DNA from 3 places in the Bradyrhizobium sp. Arg237L genome. Region 3 is predicted to be linked to each of the others. Evidence: predicted binding sites of a transcription regulator. Region 3 holds the regulator's gene; each other region holds the start of a gene.
What was found. Region 3 encodes LexA, which represses DNA repair genes until DNA is damaged. Its sites were predicted from a motif close to TGTTCNNNNTGTGTTCNG; they were not measured.
Positions count from the first base shown of each region.

Region 1: OZ411_RS13260 (ATP-dependent Clp protease adaptor ClpS) is a predicted target of LexA. The motif match lies at 1,247-1,264, and genes of this name have one in related genera.
Region 2: OZ411_RS33840 (YifB family Mg chelatase-like AAA ATPase) is a predicted target of LexA. The motif match lies at 1,704-1,721, and genes of this name have one in related genera.

Region 1 covers NZ_JAQMIL010000018.1:1,394-4,669, forward strand. The annotation lists gene OZ411_RS13260 (ATP-dependent Clp protease adaptor ClpS) at 1-1,215, opposite strand, end outside; gene OZ411_RS13265 (Tex family protein) at 1,511-3,276, shown strand, end outside.
Region 2 covers NZ_JAQMIL010000074.1:18,641-21,916, forward strand. The annotation lists gene gshB (glutathione synthase) at 1-527, shown strand, start outside; gene OZ411_RS33835 (MBL fold metallo-hydrolase) at 688-1,659, shown strand; gene OZ411_RS33840 (YifB family Mg chelatase-like AAA ATPase) at 1,770-3,276, shown strand, end outside.
Region 3 covers NZ_JAQMIL010000024.1:107,329-110,604, forward strand. The annotation lists gene OZ411_RS17090 (ComEC/Rec2 family competence protein) at 1-676, shown strand, start outside; gene OZ411_RS17095 (hypothetical protein) at 686-871, opposite strand; gene OZ411_RS17100 (hypothetical protein) at 1,061-1,486, opposite strand; gene lexA (transcriptional repressor LexA) at 1,782-2,483, opposite strand; gene glp (gephyrin-like molybdotransferase Glp) at 2,685-3,276, opposite strand, start outside.

The sequences.
Region 1 (3,276 bases), on a different contig from region 3:
CGCCAGATTCATGTAGGCTTCGAGCAGCCCGATCTGTTCGGCGGTGATGATCAGCGTCGTATGTCCCGGCAGGTTGGTCGCGAGATAGCGGATGGTGTGAGTTTTGCCGGTGCCCGGCGGGCCATAGAGCAGGATGCCCTTGCGCGTCGACTGACCCAGTCGGCGCAGCGCGTCGCGGCTACCGACAAAGTTCAGAACATTGCGCTCAAGCAGTCTTAGGGTCGGTTCGGGCAGGATAACGGCCTCGCGATCGATCGGCGGCAACCGGTGCACCGTTACTCCCCTTGAGCGTCCGCGATATTCGGCTCCGCCGTCGAGCGAAAGAATCTTGCCGCGATAGGAGCGTGCTGCCTGCACCGCTTGCTCGAGTTCCGAAAAACAGCGCTGCACGAAGGTGTCGCCGGTTGCGCCGGTCGGCACCGCGATCTCGATCCGGATCGCGTCCTCGTTGCGGGATTCGCGATAAATTGATAGCAGCACCGCGTAGCGAAGCTCGCCAGCGCGGCACAGCCACAATCCGTTGTTAAGACATTTCACCGCCGCCGGCTCGCCGACGTCGACTTCATAATACTGCGGCGGAGCGATCACCGGCGCATTGCGCCCGTCATTCATCAATCCCGCAAAAGTCAGCGTCTCGTAGCGATATTCTTCGTGGACGCCGAAGAAGTGGATCGGTGAGGCGAGCAATCGGTCCAGCGCGACTTGAACGTCCGCACGCATATGACCCGGAAAGCCGCGCGCCCGCGTCACGAGCTGGTTGCGCGGAATGCCGGCAAAATGCCAATCAATCGCGACGTATGTGTATCTGAATTCTTCGCCCTGCAATTTTTCGGATGCATCCCTTGCCGCGAGCAGGCAATCGCTGCAGAGGCAGGCGATCTTGTCGCCGAGCTGCACCTCCTGCACCGGCGGCGGCGCGCCGCACAAATCGCATGGGCCGCTGGTCCTTACTGCCTCGCTGGTAATCTGAAGACGATGCCCGGCCGCGCTGATGCGCTGTTGCGCGGTTTTCCAAAGCGCCGCCGCGACCCGGGACGGATAAGGGCCGCAGGTGGCATTGCCTTGCTGGTCGATCTCGGCCGCGAACAGGATCGCCTCCCGTTCCGACTTGCCGAACACGGCGCGCAAGAGCTCCCTGACGAACTCCCGTGGCGTCTCATCATCATTGTGGAAGACAAACTGAAACGATTCGGCGCCGGTATACCCGTCGTCCATGAAATACCTCTTGTACGCAACTTAAGATCGAAAGAACAAAAAAAGAACATCACGAAACCTGCCCTTCGTCAAGCAGGCCAAACTAGAAAATGTCGGAGAGCTTTGCCGGAGGACGATTCGACACATCTTCGGCAGATTGACGGCGCACAGACCGCGATACCGATTCGCCGTTCGCGCGGGCCGCGCTTGTGAACTGCCTGTCGCTGCGACTTGATCAAATCGGCGGGCATGGTCCATAAGCGGCGTCCTCGCGACCGGTGGTTCGGTTGCTTCGAAGTGGTGCAGAGGGAATTGCGTGGCAAAGATTCATCAGCAGATTGCGCAAGAGCTTGGCGTGCGCGAACAGCAGGTCGAGGCGGCCGTCACGTTGCTCGACGGGGGCGCCACGGTGCCGTTCATTGCCCGCTATCGCAAGGAATTGACCGGCGCGCTCGATGACGCGCAATTGCGCACGCTGGAAGAACGGCTCACCTATCTGCGCGAGCTCGAGGAGCGCCGCACCGCGATCCTCAATTCGATTCGCGAGCAGGGCAAGCTCGATGCCGCGCTCGAAGCGCAGATCATGGCCGCCGACAACAAGGCGCGTCTGGAGGACATCTATCTTCCCTACAAGCCGAAACGTCGCACCAAGGCCGAGATCGCCAAGGAGGCCGGGCTCGAACCTTTGTCCGAGCTGTTGATGACGCAGCCGCAGCATGATCCGAAAGCGCAGGCGGCAGGTTTCGTCGATGCGGAGAAGGGCGTGGCCGATGCCGCCGCGGCGCTGGAAGGCGCGCGCGCGATCCTGGTCGAGCGCTTCGACGAGGACGCCGATCTGATCGGCGCGCTGCGCGAGGAGGTGTGGACGAATGCGCGCATGGTCTCAGCCGTGCGCAAGGGCAAGAAGACCGAGGGCGAAAAGTTCAAGGACTATTTCGACTTCAGCGAGCCGCTGCACAAGCTGCCGTCGCACCGCATCCTGGCGCTGTTCCGCGGCGAAAAGGAGGAGATTCTCGACCTGCAGATGCAGCCGGAGGCAGAGCCGCCGGTTGCCGGCGTGCCGAGTGCCTATGAATTGAAGATCATGAAACGTTTCGGCATTTCCGATCTCGGCCGTCCCGGCGACAAATGGCTGATCGAAACCGTGCGCTGGGCGTGGCGCACCAAGATCCAGGTGCATCTCAACATCGACCTGCGCATGCGGCTGTGGACGGCGGCGGAAACCGAAGGGGTGCGGGTGTTCGCCTCCAACCTGCGCGACCTCTTGCTGGCGGCGCCCGCCGGTGCGCGTGTCACCATGGGGCTCGATCCCGGCTATCGCACCGGCGTCAAGGTCGCCGTCGTCGATGCGACCGGCAAGGTGCTGGCGACGACAGCGGTCTATCCGCACGAGCCGCAGCGGCAATGGGACGAGGCGCTCGCGATCCTCGGTAAGCTCGCCATTCAGCATCGCGTCAACCTGATCGCGATCGGCAACGGCACGGCCTCGCGCGAGACCGATAAGCTCGCCACCGAACTGGTGAAGCGGCTGCCGGACTTGAAGATGACGAAGATCGTCGTCTCGGAGGCCGGCGCTTCCGTTTATTCGGCCTCTGCCTATGCGTCGGAGGAACTGCCCGGGCTGGACGTCACCCTGCGCGGCGCGGTGTCGATCGCCCGCCGCCTGCAGGATCCGCTCGCCGAGCTGGTGAAGATCGATCCCAAGGCGATCGGCGTCGGCCAGTATCAGCACGATCTCGGCGAAAGCAAGCTGGCGCGCTCGCTCGATGCCGTGGTGGAAGACTGCGTCAACGCCGTCGGCGTCGACGTCAACACCGCCTCCGTCCCGCTGCTGTCGCGGGTGTCGGGCATCGGGCCCGGCTTAGCGCAAAGCATCGTGCAGCACCGCGACTCGAACGGCCCGTTCAAGTCGCGCAAGGCGCTGAAGGAGGTGCCGCGGCTGGGGCCGAAGGCGTTCGAGCAATGCGCCGGCTTCCTGCGCATCAATGATGGCGAGGACCCGCTCGATACGTCCGGCGTGCATCCCGAAGCCTATCCGGTGGTGCGCCGAATTCTCGCAGCGACCAAGAGCGACATCAAGGC
Region 2 (3,276 bases), on a different contig from region 3:
CGCGCGACCTCGACGAGATCAACGCGTTCCGCGACGAGCATGGCGCCGTCGTCATGAAACCGTTGCACGGCCATGGCGGCGCCGCGGTGTTCCGCGTGATGCCGCAGGACATGAATTTCGGTTCGCTGTTCGACATGTTTACGGTGACGTTCAAGGAGCCATGGGTGATCCAGCGCTTCCTTCCCGAGGTCAAGCATGGCGACAAGCGCATCATTCTGGTCGATGGCGAATTCGCCGGCGCCGTCAACCGCGTGCCTGCGGCGGACGACCTGCGCTCCAACATGGTGCGTGGCGGCGCGGCGCAGTCGACCGAGCTGTCCGACCGCGAGCGCGAGATCTGCACAACCCTCGGCCCGGCCTTGCGCGAGATCGGCCTGTTGTTCGTCGGCATCGACGTGATCGACGGCTACCTCACCGAGATCAACGTCACCTCGCCGACCGGCATCCGCGCCATCGCGCGGCTCGGCGGCCCGGACGTGGCGGCCATGATCTGGGACGTCATCGAGGCGAAGCGCGCAAAATCTTAGGGCGCGTCTGCCTTTCTTCCGCTCTGAGACCTCTTGTCAGCTTGCGACGGCGAGCGCAGCATGGCCTTGCTCGCCTTCAGGTCGTGGGGCAGGACCTGCTCGCGGGCGGCAACGCGATGATTGCCAAAATATAACTCGATAAAAATCGTGGAGGAAAAGCATGACAATCAACGTCTCGCGAAGGTCCCTGCTCGCGCTCGGCGCCGGCCTTGGTGCAAGCACGCTGCTCGGGGGCAGCGCGCTGGCACGCGCGCCGAAGCTCGGCACGCAAACGCCGTATTGGCACCGCTTCATTCTAGGCGATGCCGAAGTCACCGTCGTCTCCGACGGCCCGCTGCCGCTTGGCGATCCCTCCGGCACCTTCACCGGCGTGCCGAAGGAAGAAGTGAAGAAGATGCTGTCGGACAACTTCCTGTCGCCCGACAATGTGGTGCTGGAGCAGAATTCGCCGATCGTGAACACCGGCGACAAGCTGATCCTGTTCGACACCGGCATGGGCACTTCGAAAGCGTTCGGTCCGACCACCGGCCGCCAGCAGAAGAGCATGGCGGAAGCCGGCATCAAGCCGGAGGACATCGACGCCGTCGTCTGCTCGCATGCGCATATCGACCACATCGGCGGCATCGTCGGTGCCAACGACAAGCCGCTGTTCCCGAACGCGCAGGTCTATATCGCCCAGAGCGATTTCGATTACTGGACCGATGAAGGCAAGATGGGCAGCCCGCTGAAGGACTTCGTCGTTCACGCGCGCAAGAATCTGCTGCCAGTCCGGGACCGGCTGGTGTTCTTCAAGGACGGCCAGGAATTCCTGCCCGGCGTGCAGGCGATCGCGGCGCCCGGCCACACCATCGGCCACCACATCTTTATGGTGACCTCGGCCGGCAAATCCTTCGCCTTCCTCGGCGACCTCTCGCACCACGCCGTGCTGCTGCTCGAGCGGCCGCGGATGGAATTCTCCTACGATACCGACCCGAAACAGGCGGCGGCCTCGCGGGTGAGGCTGCTGGAGATGCTGGCGGCCAACAAGACCCCCGTGATGTCCTACCACTTCGCCTGGCCCGGCTACGGCCATGTCGCCAAGGTCGGCGACGGCTTCCACTATTATCCCGAACCGATGCAGATGACGCTGTAAGCTGCGTGGGCTCCGGGACAGCGGAAAAGCGGCCCCGGAGCCCACGTTCCCGTAATGTTCTTGCGCTTGGCGTTGCCTTCGGCTACCCTCGATTGTGGCAAGGGGGCAGCATGGTTCAACGCGTTTCCACCGTCGCTTTCGAGGGGATCGAGGCTCGTGCGGTCGACGTGCAGGTGCAGGTCGCGCCGGGACTACCGGCTTTTGCGATCGTAGGCCTGCCGGACAAGGCGGTCTCCGAGGCGCGGGAGCGGGTTCGCTCGGCGCTGATCGCCTCCGGCCTCGCCCTTCCGGCGCGCCGGATCATCGTCAATCTGGCGCCGGCCGACCTGCCAAAGGAAGGCAGCCATTACGACCTGCCGATCGCACTCGGGCTGATGGCGGCGATCGGGGCCATCCCGCCGGATGCGCTCAACGGCTTCACAGTGCTGGGCGAACTCGGGCTGGACGGCTCGATCGCTCCGGTTGCGGGCGTCTTGCCGGCGGCGATCGGCGCCAATTCGCGCGACGAGGGGCTGATCTGCCCCGCGGCCTGCGGCTCCGAAGCGGCGTGGGCGAGCCCGGACATCCAGATCATCGCAGCACACTCGCTGATCCAGATCGCCAATCACTTCAAGGGCACGCAGGTGCTGTCGCGCCCACAGCCGAAGGTGCATGAGCAGAAGGAGACGCTGCTCGACCTGCGCGACATCAAGGGCCAGGAAAGCGCCAAGCGGGCGCTCGAGATCGCAGCGGCCGGCGGGCATCATTTGTTGATGATGGGCTCGCCCGGCGCCGGCAAATCGATGCTGGCGGCGCGGCTGCCCTCGATCCTGCCGCCGCTGTCGCCGTCGGAACTTTTGGAAGTGTCGATGATCGCGTCGGTGGCCGGCGAGATCCGCGACGGCGCCTTGACCGCGCGGCGGCCCTTCCGCAGCCCGCATCATTCCGCCAGCATGGCTGCGCTCACCGGCGGCGGCATGCGCGCCAGGCCCGGCGAAATCTCGCTGGCGCATCAGGGCGTGCTGTTCCTCGACGAACTGCCGGAATTCGATCCACGCGTGCTGGATTCGCTGCGCCAGCCGCTGGAGACGGGCGAGGTTTCGGTTTCGCGTGCCAATCACCGCGTCACCTATCCGGCGCGCTTCATGCTGGTGGCGGCGATGAACCCGTGCCGCTGCGGTCATGCCTATGAGCCCGGCTATGCCTGCAAGCGCGGACCCATCGACCGCTGCACCGCCGATTACCAGATGCGCATCTCAGGCCCGCTGATGGACCGCATCGATCTGCGGATCGAGGTGCCGGCGGTGACCGCCGCCGACCTGATCCTGCCGCCGCCTGCCGAAGGATCGGCGGAAGTGGCGGCGCGGGTCGCTGCGGCGCGCGACGTCCAGCTTGCGCGCTATGCCGCCGCCGGCATGCCGAACGTCCGCACCAATGCGGAAGCGCCGGCATCGCTGCTTGAGACCATCGCCCAGCCGGACGCGCAGGGGCAGAAGCTGTTGCGCGATGCCGCCGAGACCATGCGCCTCACCGCGCGCGGCTATCACCGCGTGCTGCGCGTCGCGCGCACGCTCGCCGATCTCGACGGCACGGAGAAGATCGGACGATTGCATCTCGCGGAGGCCCTGTCCTACCGCG
Region 3 (3,276 bases):
CGTCAGTGCGTTCGGGATCGGCCCGCTGATCGCCGCGAGCCTGGGCGTCATCCTGCTCGGGCTGTTGCGCACGCCGCTGCGCTTCGTCGGCGCGGCGGTGCTTCTCATTGCGGTGGTCTGGGCGGTGAGGGCGCCGCAACCGGACATTCTGATTTCCGGCGACGGCCGCAATGTCGCCGTCCGCGGCGGTGACGGGCGGCTGCACCTGATGCGGACTGCGAAGGATGCGTTTCTCGCCAAGGAGTGGCTGGCCGCGGATGCCGATGCCCGCAGCGCGGGCGATCCGTCGCTGACGGAGGGCGTGTCCTGCGATGAGAGCGGCTGCGTGACCTCTGCGGCCGGTGGCGCGTTCATCGCGCTCACCCAGCGATCCGAGGCGCTCGCGGACGATTGCGAGCGGGCGGTGCTGATCGTGACCGCACGGCCGGTGCCGCCAGGCTGCGCGGCGGCGGTCATCGATGCCGAGCGGCTGCGGCGGCAGGGCGGGCTGGCGCTAAGGCGGAACCGGAACGGCTTCGTCATCGACGCGGTCAGGCCCGCCGGCCTCGACCGGCCGTGGTCGCCTGCGATGTCAGGCGAAGGCGAACCCGAGACCACGATCCGGATCCAGGGGGCACCCGTGCCGCGCGCCATCGATGCGACCCCGTCCGAATCCGACCTGCAGTCGGACGACTGAGCGCCCCCTTCAATCACCGCCGGCGTTGGCCGCTAGCTCGAAGGCGCCGAGCCGAAATTCATCCGGATCGCCCGAATGCGACGGCATTTGCACGAGCGTAAAGGTCGCATCCGGAAATCGCTCCCAGATCGCGAGATCTTCCGCTGCGACGGTGAGCCAGCCGAACCTGAACATGTATCGGCCGGGCTCAGCCACTCGTCCGGCTCTTTGCCATGTGATCTTGGTGACCACCGATCACGCCCCCTTGGCGAATAAAGCATCCGTTCCAACACAAAATCACATGCGCCCCCGGATGGCCTCCGGGGCCGCTCAAAACACTTTGCTTGTCACTCGCGGCAACGCTCCGCCGGCCGAGACCGGCGGCGCACGCTGCCCGAAGCTGTCTCAGCCGATGAACAGCGGGTTCGGCGCGGGGCGCTGCTCGACCGCCTTCGGTGCCGGCTCTGCAACATGATGCGTCACTGGCAATTGCAGCACGGTCGCCCGCTGCCCTTCGCAGAGCTGGGTCACCAGCACATGGCTGCCATCGGGAAACTCGATCGCGTCGTGATGACGATCCCGAATATGCGGATCGATCTGGTTGAACTTGCCGACGCGGAAGCCGGTCGTCTTGGTCCAGATCCAGCGATTGTCGTAACGGACGTTATCGGCGAACGCGAGTTCGGTCCCGGGAAGCATGCAGACTGCGACCGTCGGATCGCTTTCCGAAGCGAAGCCGCGGGTCGAAGTGCCGCGGAAGGTGGTGGTGATAAGCGTCTCTCCAACCTGGGCGGGACGCGTCGCCACGGCATGCAGGCTATAGTCACACATCGGATTGCTCCTCATTCGAGATAGCCGACCCGTGCCTGGGAAGAGGCGCAGGCCTCTATCAGAGTGGACGATAACTTATAAGCCTCTGCTTCGTTCTTGGCATTTGTACGGCCCGCGCCTTCGGTCCGTTCACAAACACGATAGCGAGACGCTGCCGCACATCACCTTGCACCGAAGTGCCCCGGCGAATTTACCGGGGCTTTCATTCTAATCATTCTAAGTCGTTCTTGTCATCGCCCTCTAGGGCAGAGCACCCACCTAAGTACCCAGACGGGGCTGCTGCGTCCTGGTCGTCTCAGTACTTGCGATAAAGCCCGATCAGCTTGCCCTGGATCCGCACCCGGTTCGGCGGCAGGATGCGGACTTCGTAGGCCGCATTGGCAGGCTCCAGCGCAATCGAGGCGCCGCGGCGACGGAAACGCTTCAGCGTGGCCTCTTCCTCATCGATCAGCGCCACCACGATGTCGCCGGTGTTGGCGGTTTCGTTGCGCTGGATCAGCGCCATGTCGCCGTCGAGGATGCCGGCCTCCACCATGGAATCGCCGCGCACCTCGAGCGCATAGTGCTCACCGGAGCCGAGCATGTCGGGCGGCACGCTGATGGTGTGGCTGCGGGTCTGCAGCGCCTCGATCGGCGTACCCGCCGCGATCCGGCCCATCACGGGAACAGCGACGGGACGGTTGCCATCGTCTTCGGCCACGGCCGCGCTGGTCGTGCGCTTGCCGAGCGTGCCCTCGATGACGCTCGGCGTGAAGCCGCGGCGGCCGTTGCCGGCGGCGGAGAGCTCGGGCAGTTTGATCACCTCGATCGCGCGGGCGCGGTTCGGCAGGCGACGGATGAAGCCCCGTTCCTCCAGCGCCGTGATCAGGCGGTGGATGCCGGACTTCGAGCGCAGGTCGAGCGCGTCCTTCATCTCATCGAACGAAGGAGGCACGCCGGCCTCTTTCAGCCGTTCGTTGATGAAACGCAGAAGTTCATACTGTTTGCGCGTAAGCATCGCGAGCATTCCCCCGGTTGGTAGCGTCGTTCGATCCGAGACTTGAGAAGAGCTGATCTCGGGAGTAACGCACTCCCATTCGTAGACAGCGAGTTTCGAAACAAATCATGAACGGACACTATATGTTCGATATGTGTTCCGCAACCACTTAATTTCTGGTGAACGCGATCAGAGATGCTTCAGTAGGTGCTGGTCGCGGCGTCATTCAGGCAATCGGAGAATGTCGCAAGGCGCGCCTTTTGCTGCGGCCGGCGCGAATGGCGGACGGATCACAAGTGCCTGCGCCGCAGTGAGATTCCCAAGCAGCGAACTGTCCTGCTTGGTGACCGGCGTTGCGATCAGCGTGCCGTCGTCGCGCTCTTCGAGAAGCGCGCGAAGATAATCTTCGCGCTGATCGTTGGCGGCGAGATCGCGGCCGAGCAGGGCGCTTTCGCTGACGTGATGAACAGCCGAGCGGCCGAGGAGGGCCCGAATCAACGGCACCAGGAACAGGTAGGCGCAGACATAGGACGACACCGGATTGCCGGGTAGGCCGATCACTCGCATCGTGCCGAGTCGGCCATGCATCATCGGCTTGCCGGGCCGCATCGCGATCTTCCAGAACGCCATGGTGACGCCCTCGGCCTCGAGCGACGGCTTTACGAGGTCGTGGTCGCCGACCGAGGCGCCGCCGGTGGTGATGAGGATGTCGGCGCCCGCGGCATGCGCGCGGCGGATGCCCTCGGTGGTGGCGGCAACCGTGTCGGCGGCGACCCCCAGATCGATCGCTTCAGCGCCTTCCGCGCGCGCCAGC